4 regions of the Phyllobacterium sp. 01N428 genome follow, and region 2 is predicted to be linked to each of the others. Evidence: predicted binding sites of a transcription regulator. Region 2 holds the regulator's gene; each other region holds the start of a gene.
The links. The regulator PhoB, encoded in region 2, activates phosphate uptake and scavenging genes when phosphate is short. The targets are predictions, from matches to a motif close to TGTCATNNANCTGTCAT.
Positions count from the first base shown of each region.

Region 1 (2,942 bases), on a different contig from region 2:
TTGAGATCGACCTCCGGTTGGGGGCGGAAGAGCTTGCGATCGACGCCGCGGGTCCACACCTTCAGCGTCTTGAAACCGCGCGCGGAAAGTTCGTCGTTGATCGATTGCGTCGGCACGAGGCACGTTTCGGCGGCATTGTGAAAGCGGCGCAGGAAGGCATAGGTCCAGGCCAGCGGCACCGGCAGGCGCTCGCGCAGATATTCGGGAAAGCGCGTGTGGAAGCTGGTCGTGAACCGCCAATTATTCCTGAGGCAGGCACGTCGCGCCATGATGCCCAGTGGACCTTCCGTCGCGATATGGACGAAAGCCGGCTGCAGCGCCTCGATGCGCGCTTTCACGGCATGCGGCAGCGTCAGCGCCAGGCGAATTTCCGGGTAGGTCGGGCACGGAGCCGAACGGTAGTCGGCCGGCGAGATGATCGTGACCTCGAAGCCGCGCGCCTCCATTTGCTCGCGCAACTTCGTCAGGGTACGTACGACCCCATTGACCTGGGGATGCCAGGCGTCCGAAACGATAACGAGCCGTTTGGGCTGCGCGCTTGGCTCAGGCCGCATTCGCCGCCTTCGGGCGCTTGTCATCGAGGCGGATGACCGGAGCAAATCCGGCCTGTTCACCGATCAGGTGCGTCCACGACAGGAGTTCCATGCGGCCGTCAAAATGCTCGACGATGGCCGTGCAGCTCTCCACCCAGTCGCCGGTATTGATATATTCGATACCGTCGATCTGCTCGATGGTTGCGTGGTGAATGTGCCCGCAGATGACACCGTCAGCGCCGATGCGGCGCGCTTCATCGGAAACGACGGTCTGGAACGAGCCGATGAAATTGACCGCCTTCTTGACCCGGAATTTCGCCCAGGCCGAGAACGACCAGTAGCGCAGGCCGAGCATGCGCCGCACCTTGTTCATGATGGTGTTGATCGCGAGGGCCGCGTCATAGGCCCAGTCGCCGAGATAGGCGATGTGGCGGGCGTTGCGCACCACTACATCGAACTGGTCGCCATGAATGACGAGGAACTTTCGTCCATCCGCGGTCTCGTGCATCGTCCGGTCCATAACCTCGATGCCACCGAAATGGGTGCCCTGGAAATCGCGCAGGAACTCGTCATGGTTGCCGGCGATATAGAGGATGCGCGCGCCCTTGCGGCTCTTGCGCAGCAGCTTCTGCACGATATCATTGTGCTCCTGCGGCCAGTGCCAGCTGCGGCGGAGGCGCCAGCCGTCGACGATATCACCGACGAGATAGATCGTATCGGCATCGTGATACTTCAGGAAATCCAGAAGAAAACTGGCTTTCGCACCTTTCGAACCGAGATGGACATCGGAAAGAAAAAGAGTGCGGAATTTGCGGGCCTCGTTCTCGACCATGATGCTGATCTCCGTTCAGCGCTGACGCGGGGCGTCCGGTTGCGCTGACACAAACCCGATTCATGTCACAATCATATGACGGTGCGGAAAACTGCATGTTTTCGGATGATAAACACTTGTAACAAAATGGACTTCATTTATGCGTCTGGATGTTATTCAAGCATGCTAGAAATGCCTGAACTGATGATTTGTGAACGCGCCGCACCAATTTCCGGAAGGACCCGCTCCATGGCCAACGACAAAACGCCCAGCAGCTCTGACCTCGATGAAAGCGCGCTGTTCTACCACCGCTTTCCTCAGCCGGGTAAGCTGGAAATCCAGGCCACCAAGACGCTCGGCAACCAGCGCGATCTCGCGCTCGCCTATTCCCCCGGTGTTGCCGCCCCGTGCCTTGCCATTCACGAAGACCCGGCGACCGCCGCTGACTATACAAGCCGCGCCAACCTCGTCGCCGTGGTTTCCAACGGAACTGCGGTGCTTGGCCTTGGCAATATCGGCCCCCTCGCCTCCAAGCCGGTCATGGAAGGCAAGGCGGTGCTATTCAAGAAGTTCGCCAATATCGACGTCTTCGACATCGAGATCGACGCCAAGGAAATCACGCGCATTGTCGACGTCGTCTCCGCGCTCGAACCGACCTTCGGCGGCATCAATCTCGAAGACATCAAGGCGCCGGAATGTTTCGAGGTCGAGGAACAGCTGCGCGCCAAGATGAACATCCCTGTCTTCCATGACGACCAGCACGGCACCGCCATCATCGTCGCCGCTGCAATCCTCAACGGCATGGAGCTTGCCGGCAAGGACCTTTCCAAGATCAAGATCGTTGCCTCGGGAGCCGGCGCTGCCGCCCTCGCCTGCCTCAATCTTCTCGTCAAGCTTGGTGCGGACCGCAACAACATTTGGGTCTGCGACATTGACGGCGTTGTTTACGAGGGCCGCAATACGCTGATGGACCGCTGGAAATCGGTCTATGTGCAAAAGACCGATGCGCGCGTCCTAGCCGATGTCATCGGCGGGGCCGACGTCTTCCTCGGCCTTTCTGCCGCCGGCGTGCTCAAGCCAGAGCTCCTCAAGCAGATGGCGCCGAACCCGCTGATCATGGCGCTCGCCAATCCGACACCGGAGATCATGCCGGAGGAAGCCCGCGCCGCGCGCGCCGACGCGATGATCTGCACCGGCCGCTCCGATTTCCCCAACCAGGTGAACAACGTCCTTTGCTTCCCCTATATCTTCCGCGGCGCGCTCGATTGCGGCGCGAGAGCGATCAACGAAGAGATGAAGATGGCCGCCGTCCAGGCCATCGCGGCGCTCGCCCGCGAAGAACCATCCGACGTTGCTGCCCGCGCCTATTCAGGCGAGACCCCGACCTTCGGACCGAACTACCTCATTCCCTCGCCCTTCGACCCCCGGCTCATCTTGCGCATCGCGCCGGCCGTCGCCAAGGCAGCCATGGATACCGGCGTCGCCGAGCGTCCGATCGACGACTTCGATGCCTATCTTGACCGCTTGAACCGCTTCGTCTTCCGTTCCGGGCTTATCATGAAGCCGATCTTCACGACGGCGAAAACGGCTGAGAAGAA
Region 1 covers NZ_JBFTRH010000002.1:14,596-17,537, forward strand. Annotated here, with positions in the region: gene AC1DNI_RS08095 (glycosyltransferase family 4 protein) at 1-554, opposite strand, end outside; gene AC1DNI_RS08100 (UDP-2,3-diacylglucosamine diphosphatase) at 544-1,365, opposite strand; gene AC1DNI_RS08105 (NADP-dependent malic enzyme) at 1,594-2,942, shown strand, end outside.
Region 1: the regulator PhoB is predicted to act here: its motif matches at 1,430-1,446, upstream of AC1DNI_RS08100 (UDP-2,3-diacylglucosamine diphosphatase).

Region 2 (2,942 bases):
AATCCGGTAACGCCGCTCGATCCTTCGACGGCCTTGCCCGTGCAAATCTACATGTGGGCCAACGAAGCGGAGCGCGCCTTCGTCGAGCGGACGTCCGGTGCTATCATCGTGCTGCTTCTCTTCCTCGCGGTCATGAACATCACGGCCATCCTTCTGCGTCGCCGCTTCGAGCGCCGCTGGTAACTGTTCGAGAGAGGACCTAGTTATGAACCTTATGACGGAACGAAATCTCGAAAAGGCGGTAAACGACAAGATGAGCGCCCAGCCCAACGCAATCAAAATGCAAGGCAAGGATGTCACCGTTCACTATGGCGACAAACAGGCCTTGTTCGGTGTCAGCCTCGACGTGCCGGAAAAGATGGTCACGGCGCTGATCGGCCCTTCAGGCTGCGGCAAGTCGACGTTCCTGCGCAGTCTCAATCGCATGAACGACACCATTGAAGGCTGCAAGATCGGCGGCAAGATCACGCTCGATGACGAGGATATCTACAATCCTAAGATCGACGTCGTCGAGCTGCGCGCCCGCGTGGGCATGGTGTTCCAGAAGCCCAACCCTTTTCCGAAGTCCATCTTCGAGAACGTCGCCTATGGTCCGCGCATTCACGGGCTCGCCAAGGGTCGCCACGAACTTGATGAAATCGTTGAGAAAAGCCTGCGCCGCGCCAGCCTTTTCGACGAGGTGAAGGATCGCCTGCATGAAGCTGGTACCGGTCTTTCCGGCGGCCAGCAGCAGCGGCTGTGCATTGCCCGCGCCATCGCCGTCAGTCCGGAAGTGATCCTCATGGACGAGCCGTGTTCGGCGCTTGATCCGATCGCCACCGCAAAGGTGGAGGAATTGATCGACGAATTGCGCGAAAACTACACCATCGTCATCGTCACCCACTCGATGCAACAGGCAGCGCGCGTTTCGCAGCGCACGGCCATGTTCCATCTCGGCAATCTTGTCGAGGTCGGCGATACGGAAATGATGTTCACAAGCCCCACCGAGAAGCGCACCCAGGACTATATCACCGGACGCTTCGGCTGACGCAGGAACGAGGACAAAGCACATGACCGAGTTGCAGCACACTGTGCGCTCTTACGATGACGAACTGAAGTTCCTGACGCACAAGATCGCCGAGATGGGCGGTCATGCCGAACGCATGGTCGAACAGGCGGTCGCCGCCATGGTCAATTCCGACAATGCGCTGGCGCAGCGCGTTATCTCGGACGATCTGATCCTCGACGCCGGTCAGCGCGAGATCGATGAAAAGGCCATCACCATCATCGGCAAGCGCCAGCCGATGGCGATCGACCTGCGTGAAGTCATCGGGACGATCCGTATTTCCTCCGATCTCGAGCGCATCGGCGATCTCGGCAAGAACATTGCCAAGCGCGTCGTTGCCGTGACCGATACCCGCCAGACGCTCTCGGTCTACCGGGGCTTGCAGACAATTGCCGAACTTGCCTTGACCCAGCTCAAGGACGTGCTCGACGCCTATGCGACGCGCTCGGTACAGCAGGTGAACATTGTGCGCGAACGCGACGACGAAATTGACGCGCTCTATACGTCGCTGTTCCGCGAATTGCTGACCTACATGATGGAAGATCCACGCAACATTTCAGCCTGCACGCATCTTTTGTTCTGCGCCAAGAATATCGAGCGCATCGGCGACCACGCCACCAATATTGCCGAGACGGTCTATTACATTGTTACCGGTTCGCAACTGCCGGCGGAACGTCCCAAGGAAGACCAGACGCATACTATTATTGTGGATGAAACGACCGAGTCCTAATTTAACTGAAGGCTTGATATGGCAATAGCTCCCAAAATCACCGTTGTGGAGGACGAGGAAGCCCTGAGCGTCCTCCTCCGTTACAATCTTGAAGCTGAAGGCTATGTTGTCGAGACGATCGCACGTGGCGACGAAGCGGAAATTGCGCTGCGCGAGAACGTTCCGGATCTTCTGATCCTCGACTGGATGCTGCCCGGCCTGTCGGGCATCGAACTCTGCCGCCGCCTGCGGGCGCGGCGCGAGACCGAAATCCTGCCAATCATCATGCTCACCGCCCGCGGCGAGGAGAGCGAACGCGTTCGCGGCCTTTCGACCGGTGCCGACGACTACATGGTCAAGCCCTTTTCGACGCCTGAACTATTGGCGCGCATCAAGTCCATGCTCCGCCGCGTCAATCCGAGCCTGCTTTCGCACGTGCTGAGCTTCGGCGATCTCAAGCTCGACCGCGAACAGCACCGCGTTTTCCGCAAGGAGCGCGAACTCAAACTTGGCCCGACGGAGTTCCGGCTGCTCGAATTCCTCATGCAATCACCCGGACGGGTCTTTTCGCGCGGCCAGCTGCTCGACAATGTCTGGGGTGCGGACATCTATGTCGATGATCGCACCGTTGACGTCCACGTCGGTCGCCTGCGCAAGGCGATCAATATCGGACGTTCGATAGATCCGATTCGCACGGTACGTGGCGCCGGCTATTCGTTCGGCTGATCCCTAATTATTCCGGTTCTGATAAGGGCGTCGCATCAGCGCTAGATGGCTGATGCGGCGCCTTTTGGTATTTTGTAGTCCGCCGACAATGCCTTGCTCAAAGTCTCCACAGTCTGGCTTGAAATTCACGCAAATATAGGGTAGGGGGCTATATTATGTCTCATACCACCAAGGAAAAATCAAAACTGATCGCAAGGATCCGTCGTCTCAAGGGGCAGATGGAGGCCGTCGAGCGGGCGCTCGAAGCGGAAATGCCGTGCGGCGACATTCTAAACCTGGTGGCGTCGGTGCGCGGCGCCGTAAACGGCCTGATGGGTGAACTCATCGAGGATCATATTCGCATGCACGTCGTCGATCCTGGAACCGAGACGGACAGCGAACGCGCCAAGGGCGCCGCGGATCTCATCGACGTTGTAAGGATGTACCTGAAATGAGCCACGATCACTCGATCCATTTGCCTCA
Region 2 covers NZ_JBFTRH010000007.1:187,852-190,793, reverse strand. Annotated here, with positions in the region: gene pstA (phosphate ABC transporter permease PstA) at 1-183, shown strand, start outside; gene pstB (phosphate ABC transporter ATP-binding protein PstB) at 254-1,027, shown strand; gene phoU (phosphate signaling complex protein PhoU) at 1,050-1,775, shown strand; gene phoB (phosphate regulon transcriptional regulator PhoB) at 1,794-2,480, shown strand; gene AC1DNI_RS17870 (metal/formaldehyde-sensitive transcriptional repressor) at 2,636-2,914, shown strand; gene dmeF (CDF family Co(II)/Ni(II) efflux transporter DmeF) at 2,911-2,942, shown strand, end outside.

Region 3 (2,942 bases), on a different contig from region 2:
ATAGATCGCCTGCGATGCCGGCCAGTAGAAAAAGATGAGCGTGATGGCAAGCTGGGGCGCCAGCAGTAAATAGGGCAGCAGCTTGTTGGGAAACGTCACGTTGTTGGACGATGCCATGAATGCCTCACATTAAAGGAAATCCCGGCCGCAAGGGCTTGCGGCCGGGTTTCAGACGGAAGGGCTTATTGGCCGAGCGCCTGCTTGATCGCGGCATTGCCGCGCTTGACGGCATTGTCGAGCGCCTGCTGCGCCGTCTGTTTGCCGGCTAGCATGTTCTCGAACTCTTCATTCTCGATATCGCGTACCTGCGGCAGGTTGACGAGGCGCACGCCCTTGGAATTTTCCGTAGGAGCCTTGCCCAGCATCTGCTTGATCGGGATCTCGCGCGCCGGGTTCTTGTCGTAGAAACCGGATTTCTTGGTTGCCTCATAGGCCGCCATCGTCACCGGCAGATAACCCGAGACCTGATGCAGGCGAGCCTGGATATCGGTCTTCGACAGGAAATTAAAGAAGGCGGCTACACCCTTGTACTGCTCGTCCGACTTGCCGGCGAAGACCCAAAGCGAGGCGCCCCCCGGAATCGTGTTCTGCGGCGCTCCTTGCGCACCTGCCTCGTAGGGAAGCTGGCCGGTGCCGAAATTGAGGCCCGACTTTACCACGTCGCCAAGGCCGCCTGACGATTCAGTGAAGATGGCGCATTCGCCTGAGGTGAACAGCTGTTTTGCTTCGGAGGTACGACCGCCGTAACGGAAGGTGCCATCCTTGGCGAGGTCGGCGATCTCCTGGAAGTGCTTGACGAAGGTCGGCGCGTTGATCTTCAACTCGACATCGGTGGCAGCGATGCCGTTCTCGTTGGTGCCCCACGGCAGATTGTTCCAGGCCGCGTAATTTTCGGTCTGGATCCAGGTGAGCCAGGTCGAGGTGAAGCCGCAAGACGCTGCACCGCTGGACTTGATCTTCTTGGCGGCGTCCCACACTTCCGTCCAGGTTTTTGGCGGATTGTTCTCATCGAGGCCAGCCTTCTTGAAGGCGTCCTTGTTGTAGTACAGGATCGGTGAGGAGCTGTTGTAGGGGAAGGACAGCATGGTGCCGTCAGGCTTGGAATAATAGGCGACGATGCCCGGCAGATAGAGGCTCTTGTCGAACTTCGAGCCGCCCATGGAAAGAATGTCAGCAACCGGCTTGACCGCGCCTTCCGCGCCCATCATCACGCCAGTACCGGCGTCAAATACTTGAAGAATGTCCGGGGCCTGCTTGGCCCGGAATGCGGCGATGCCGGCATTCAATGCTTCCGGGTAGGTTCCCTTGAAAACCGGAACAACCTTGTAGTCGCCCTGGCTCGCGTTGAATTCCTTAGCCAGCGTCTCGACAACTTCATTGTTGGCGCCGGTCATTGCATGCCACCAGCTGATTTCGGTGACGGCGAAGGATGCGGTGGAGGAGGCAAGGACAAGGCCAAATGCAAGGCTCAACGAGGTAATACGATAGGTCATATCAATCTCCCATGGATGAAGGCGTCATCTATAGTGCGCTTGATGCCAGTATCTCTATTATGTGACAAACAGACAACAGTAATGTGCCTTGTCCGGTTCCGCCTGTGGAAAAAATGCGCAGCTGTTCATTCGCCGGCGACGGCCGAGGCTGCGGGGCGGTTCCGGGATCGCGGCGCACCTGCCGATGATTTATTTGCCGGCTATGGTCAGACGAGGGTGACGCCGGCCTTGCGCATTTCGCCGACCATGGCGGCCAGCGAACCGCCGAGATTGATGCCGCGGCAGGCATCGAGAAGAACATCGGCGGCAAAGCCGTGCTCCACGGCGTCGAGCGCGGAATAGGCCACGCAGTAATCCGTGGCAAGTCCGGCAAAGGTCACATTGGTAATCCCCCGGTCACGCAAATAGCCGGCGAGGCCAGTTGGGGTCTGGCGGTCGTTCTCGTAAAAGGCCGAGTAGCTGTCGATGTGATGGCGGAAACCCTTGCGGATGACGAGTTCGGCCTTGGTCCATTCCAGCTCGGCATGAAATTCGGCCCCGACGCTGCCCTGGATGCAGTGATCGGGCCACAGCGTCTGATTGCCGTAGAACATCGGAATAGTCTCGAAAGGTGCCTTACCGGGATGGGTAGAAGCGAAACTCGAGTGACCGCCGGGATGCCAGTCCTGTGTCAGGATGACATGGTCGAAGCGCATGATCAGCTTGTTGATGATCGGAATGATCTCGTGGCCACCTTCAACGGCGAGGGCGCCGCCCGGGCAAAAATCATTCTGAACATCAACGACGATCAACGCGTCCTTGGCCATATCCATCTCCAATGTCTCGTGAAGAATTCAAGTATGACCAATCGGCGAGCCGCGTCAACGCGCGTAATGCAGATCGCCGTCGATCCATACCTGATTGACGTCGAGCCGATCGTCAAGATGCACGATGTTGGCGACGTAACCGGGCAGAAGGCGACCGTAATGGTGGTCGATGCGCAGGCTCTCCGCCGGATAGAGCGAGGCCATCCGCAAGGCTTCTTCCAGTGGTAGACCAAGCTCGTTGTGCACGAAACGCACCGCTGAAATCATGTCGAGGTCGGCGCCCGCAAGCGTTCCGTCGTCGAGTGTCAGGCGTCCGCCGGCGCGGGTTATCCGGCGCCCGTTCAGCGTGAACGAGGTGATGTCGGTGCCGATGGTCGACATGGCGTCGGTGACGAGGAAAATGCGCGACGGCCCTTGCTTGGCTCTGATGGCAATTGCCATCGATGCCTTGTCGACGTGGAACCCATCGGCGATAAGACCGGCGGAAAGCTCGCCCGACTGCAGCACAGCACCAACGACCCCGGGGCTGCGATGGCCAAGCTGGCTCATGGCGTTGAACAGATGTGTCGCCATGGTCGCGCCGGCTTCCGTTGCGGCGAGGGCGACTTCGTAGGACGCGCCACTATGACCGAGGCTGACAATG
Region 3 covers NZ_JBFTRH010000002.1:310,264-313,205, reverse strand. Annotated here, with positions in the region: gene ugpA (sn-glycerol-3-phosphate ABC transporter permease UgpA) at 1-117, opposite strand, end outside; gene ugpB (sn-glycerol-3-phosphate ABC transporter substrate-binding protein UgpB) at 183-1,493, opposite strand; gene pncA (bifunctional nicotinamidase/pyrazinamidase) at 1,700-2,299, opposite strand; gene nagA (N-acetylglucosamine-6-phosphate deacetylase) at 2,354-2,942, opposite strand, start outside.
Region 3: the regulator PhoB is predicted to act here: its motif matches at 1,555-1,571, upstream of ugpB (sn-glycerol-3-phosphate ABC transporter substrate-binding protein UgpB).

Region 4 (2,942 bases), on a different contig from region 2:
TCGGCACGTGCCATCGAACCGGCCAGCATGGCGCCGATTGCGATTGCACTAAGAAGGGCTTTCTTGAACATAGTTCTCTCCTGTCAAACGTCGATATGAGTTTGCGATCAGTTTCATTAGTGGCCCGTATCGTGGGCGAGCCGATCTCGGTGCGCTCAACGCGCGGCCAGAACGGCCTCCAGCTCTGAAATCGGCTTGGGTGTGCCGCGGCTGATACTTGTGGAAGTGATTGCCTCCGAAAAGGCGTCCTTCATGCCGTCTGCACCGTAGATGCGGCGCGCGGCAAGTTCGGTGAGATCGTCGGGTCCGCCGTCAAAGACGACCTTGCCGCCCTGCATGCCGATGATGCGCTGGCAGAAATGGCGGGCGGTATCGAGCGTGTGCAGATTGGTGATGACCGTCAGGCCCTCGCGCTCATTGATGTCGCGCAGCGACTCCATCACCACCTGGGCATTGCGCGGGTCGAGCGAAGCGATCGGCTCGTCGGCAAGAACAACCTTGGGGTTCTGCATTAGAGCGCGGGCTATCGCGACGCGCTGCTGCTGGCCCCCGGAGAGCGTTCCCGCCCGCTGCAGGGCGGTCTTCGCGATGTCGAGACGCTCCAGCGCCGCAATCGCCATCGCACGCTCCTCGCGCGAAAACATGCCGAGCAGGCTCTTGATCGTCGAGCGATGATTGAGGCGACCGAGCAGTACATTGGTCAGAACGTCGAGGCGCGGCACCAGATTGAACTGCTGGAAGATCATGGCGCAATCGCGCTGCCAGTTGCGCAAGGCGGCGCCCTTCAACTGCGCCACATTCGTGCCTTCAAAGAGTATCGCACCTTCCGAGGGATCGACGAGACGGTTGATCATGCGAAGCAACGTCGACTTGCCGGCACCGGAACGGCCGATAATGCCTACCATCTGACCCTGGGGAATCTCCAGGCTGACATCGTCGATGGCAGTAAACTTGCCAAACCGGCGCGTCACGTTTTCAATCTTCAGCATAAGCAGGTCCCTATTGGCGCTGCACTGTCCTAGGACACGGATGTGAACGTGCGATGTCGTTTTTGTTGCAGCCGAATGACAACTTGATGTCAGTCCGTTAACCCTATCGCTCCTTCGATTTAGACCGCGTGTTTCTCAAGGAACGCCTCGATGGAGAGCGAGCGAAAATCATCGAGCGCAGAGCGCAACTTAGCGTGGTCCCAATCCCACCAGGCCACGACCTGCAGTTGTTCAGCCGTTTTTCGGTCGAAGCGATCACGAATTTTGTGCGCCGGAACGCCCCCAACGATCGTGTAGGGATCGACGTTCTTCGTGACCACCGCCCCTGCCCCGATTACTGCGCCGTCGCCGACAGTGACGCCCGGCAGCACCGTCGCGCCATGGCCGATCCAGACATCATGGCCGATCGTGACGGTATTGGTGCGCCGCCAGTCGAAAAATTGCTCGTCAACCGTGCCGTCGTCCCAATAGTCGCCCGAACGATAGGTGAAATGGTGCAGCGTCGGCCGCCAGGTCGGATGGTTGGGCGCGTTAAGGCGAACGTTCGAAGCTATGTTGGCGAATTTGCCGACCTTGGCGCACCAGGCAGATCCGTCCTGCATGATGTAGGAATAGTCGCCGAAGCTCGATTCACTGAGGCGGCAGCGCTCTGCAACTTCCGTATAACGGCCGAACGCGCAGCCTTCGACGCTCGCCGTCGGATGGATCAGTGGCGTTTCCGAGAGTTTCGTCATGCCGCAACTCCGCCTGCGGTCGAAAACGCCGTGACATCGATGATCCGGTCGGCAACGGCTTCTCGCACGTCCTCGTCGTGAAAGATGCCGAGCATCGCGACGCCCGCGACCTTCTTGGCCTCGATCATAGACACAACGACGCTGCGGTTCCTGGCGTCGAGCGATGCTGTCGGCTCGTCGAGCAGCAGGACCGGATGATCGGTAATGAAGCCGCGCGCAATGTTGACGCGTTGCTGCTCGCCGCCGGAGAAGGTGGCGGGCGGCAATGCCCACAGCCGTTCGGGGAGGTTGAGTCCCGAGAGCAGCACCGCCGCCTTGTCGCGGGCTTCGCCGCGATCGACGCCGCGGGCGACGAGCGGCTCGGCGACAACGTCAAGCGCCGAAACGCGTGGCACGGTACGCAGGAACTGGCTGACATAGCCGACCATTTCGCGGCGGATACCAAGCATGGTTCGCGGATCGGCCGAGGCAATGTCAACAAGGCGGTCGCGGTAGGGAACGATGATCTGGCCCTGATCCACGGCATAATTTCCGTAGATCATTTTCAGGATCGAGCTCTTTCCGGCACCGGAAGGGCCGCCAAGAACGGCGCACTCGCCGGCCTTGATCGAGAATGACACGTTGGTGACCACCGGCAAGCGGATGCCGTCACGCAGGTGCATTGTGAAACTCTTGGCGACATCGGAGACAACGAGAGGCGTTGGCATGATCTTCTCCTAGACCTGCAGGATGGATGAAACGAGAAGCTGGGTGTAAGGCGCCTGCGGATCGTCGAGGACGCGGTCGGTGAGGCCGGTTTCGACGATATGGCCGTCCTTCATCACCATCATGCGGTGCGAAAGCAGCCGCGCGACGGCCAGATCATGGGTGACGACGATTGCCGCAAGGCCAAGGTCGCTGACGAGGCCCCGCAAAAGGTCGAGCAGCCTCGCCTGTACCGAGACGTCGAGCCCACCGGTCGGTTCGTCCATGAAGATCAGACGCGGGTTGGTTACGAGGTTGCGTGCAATCTGCAGGCGCTGGCGCATACCGCCGGAGAAGGCGCGTGGCTCGTCATCAATGCGGTCGGCGGCGATTTCCACCCGCCCGAGCCAATCGGTCGCCGTCGAGCGGATGCGGCCATAGTGCCGGTCGCCGACCGCCATCAGCCGCTCACCGACATTGGCGCCGGCTGAGACCGTCATGCGCAAGCCATCGGCCGGGTTCTGGTGCACGAAAC
Region 4 covers NZ_JBFTRH010000002.1:69,969-72,910, forward strand. Annotated here, with positions in the region: gene phnD (phosphonate ABC transporter substrate-binding protein) at 1-71, opposite strand, end outside; gene phnC (phosphonate ABC transporter ATP-binding protein) at 156-989, opposite strand; gene AC1DNI_RS08380 (DapH/DapD/GlmU-related protein) at 1,109-1,723, opposite strand; gene phnL (phosphonate C-P lyase system protein PhnL) at 1,720-2,430, opposite strand; gene phnK (phosphonate C-P lyase system protein PhnK) at 2,440-2,942, opposite strand, start outside.
Region 4: the regulator PhoB is predicted to act here: its motif matches at 1,065-1,081, upstream of phnC (phosphonate ABC transporter ATP-binding protein).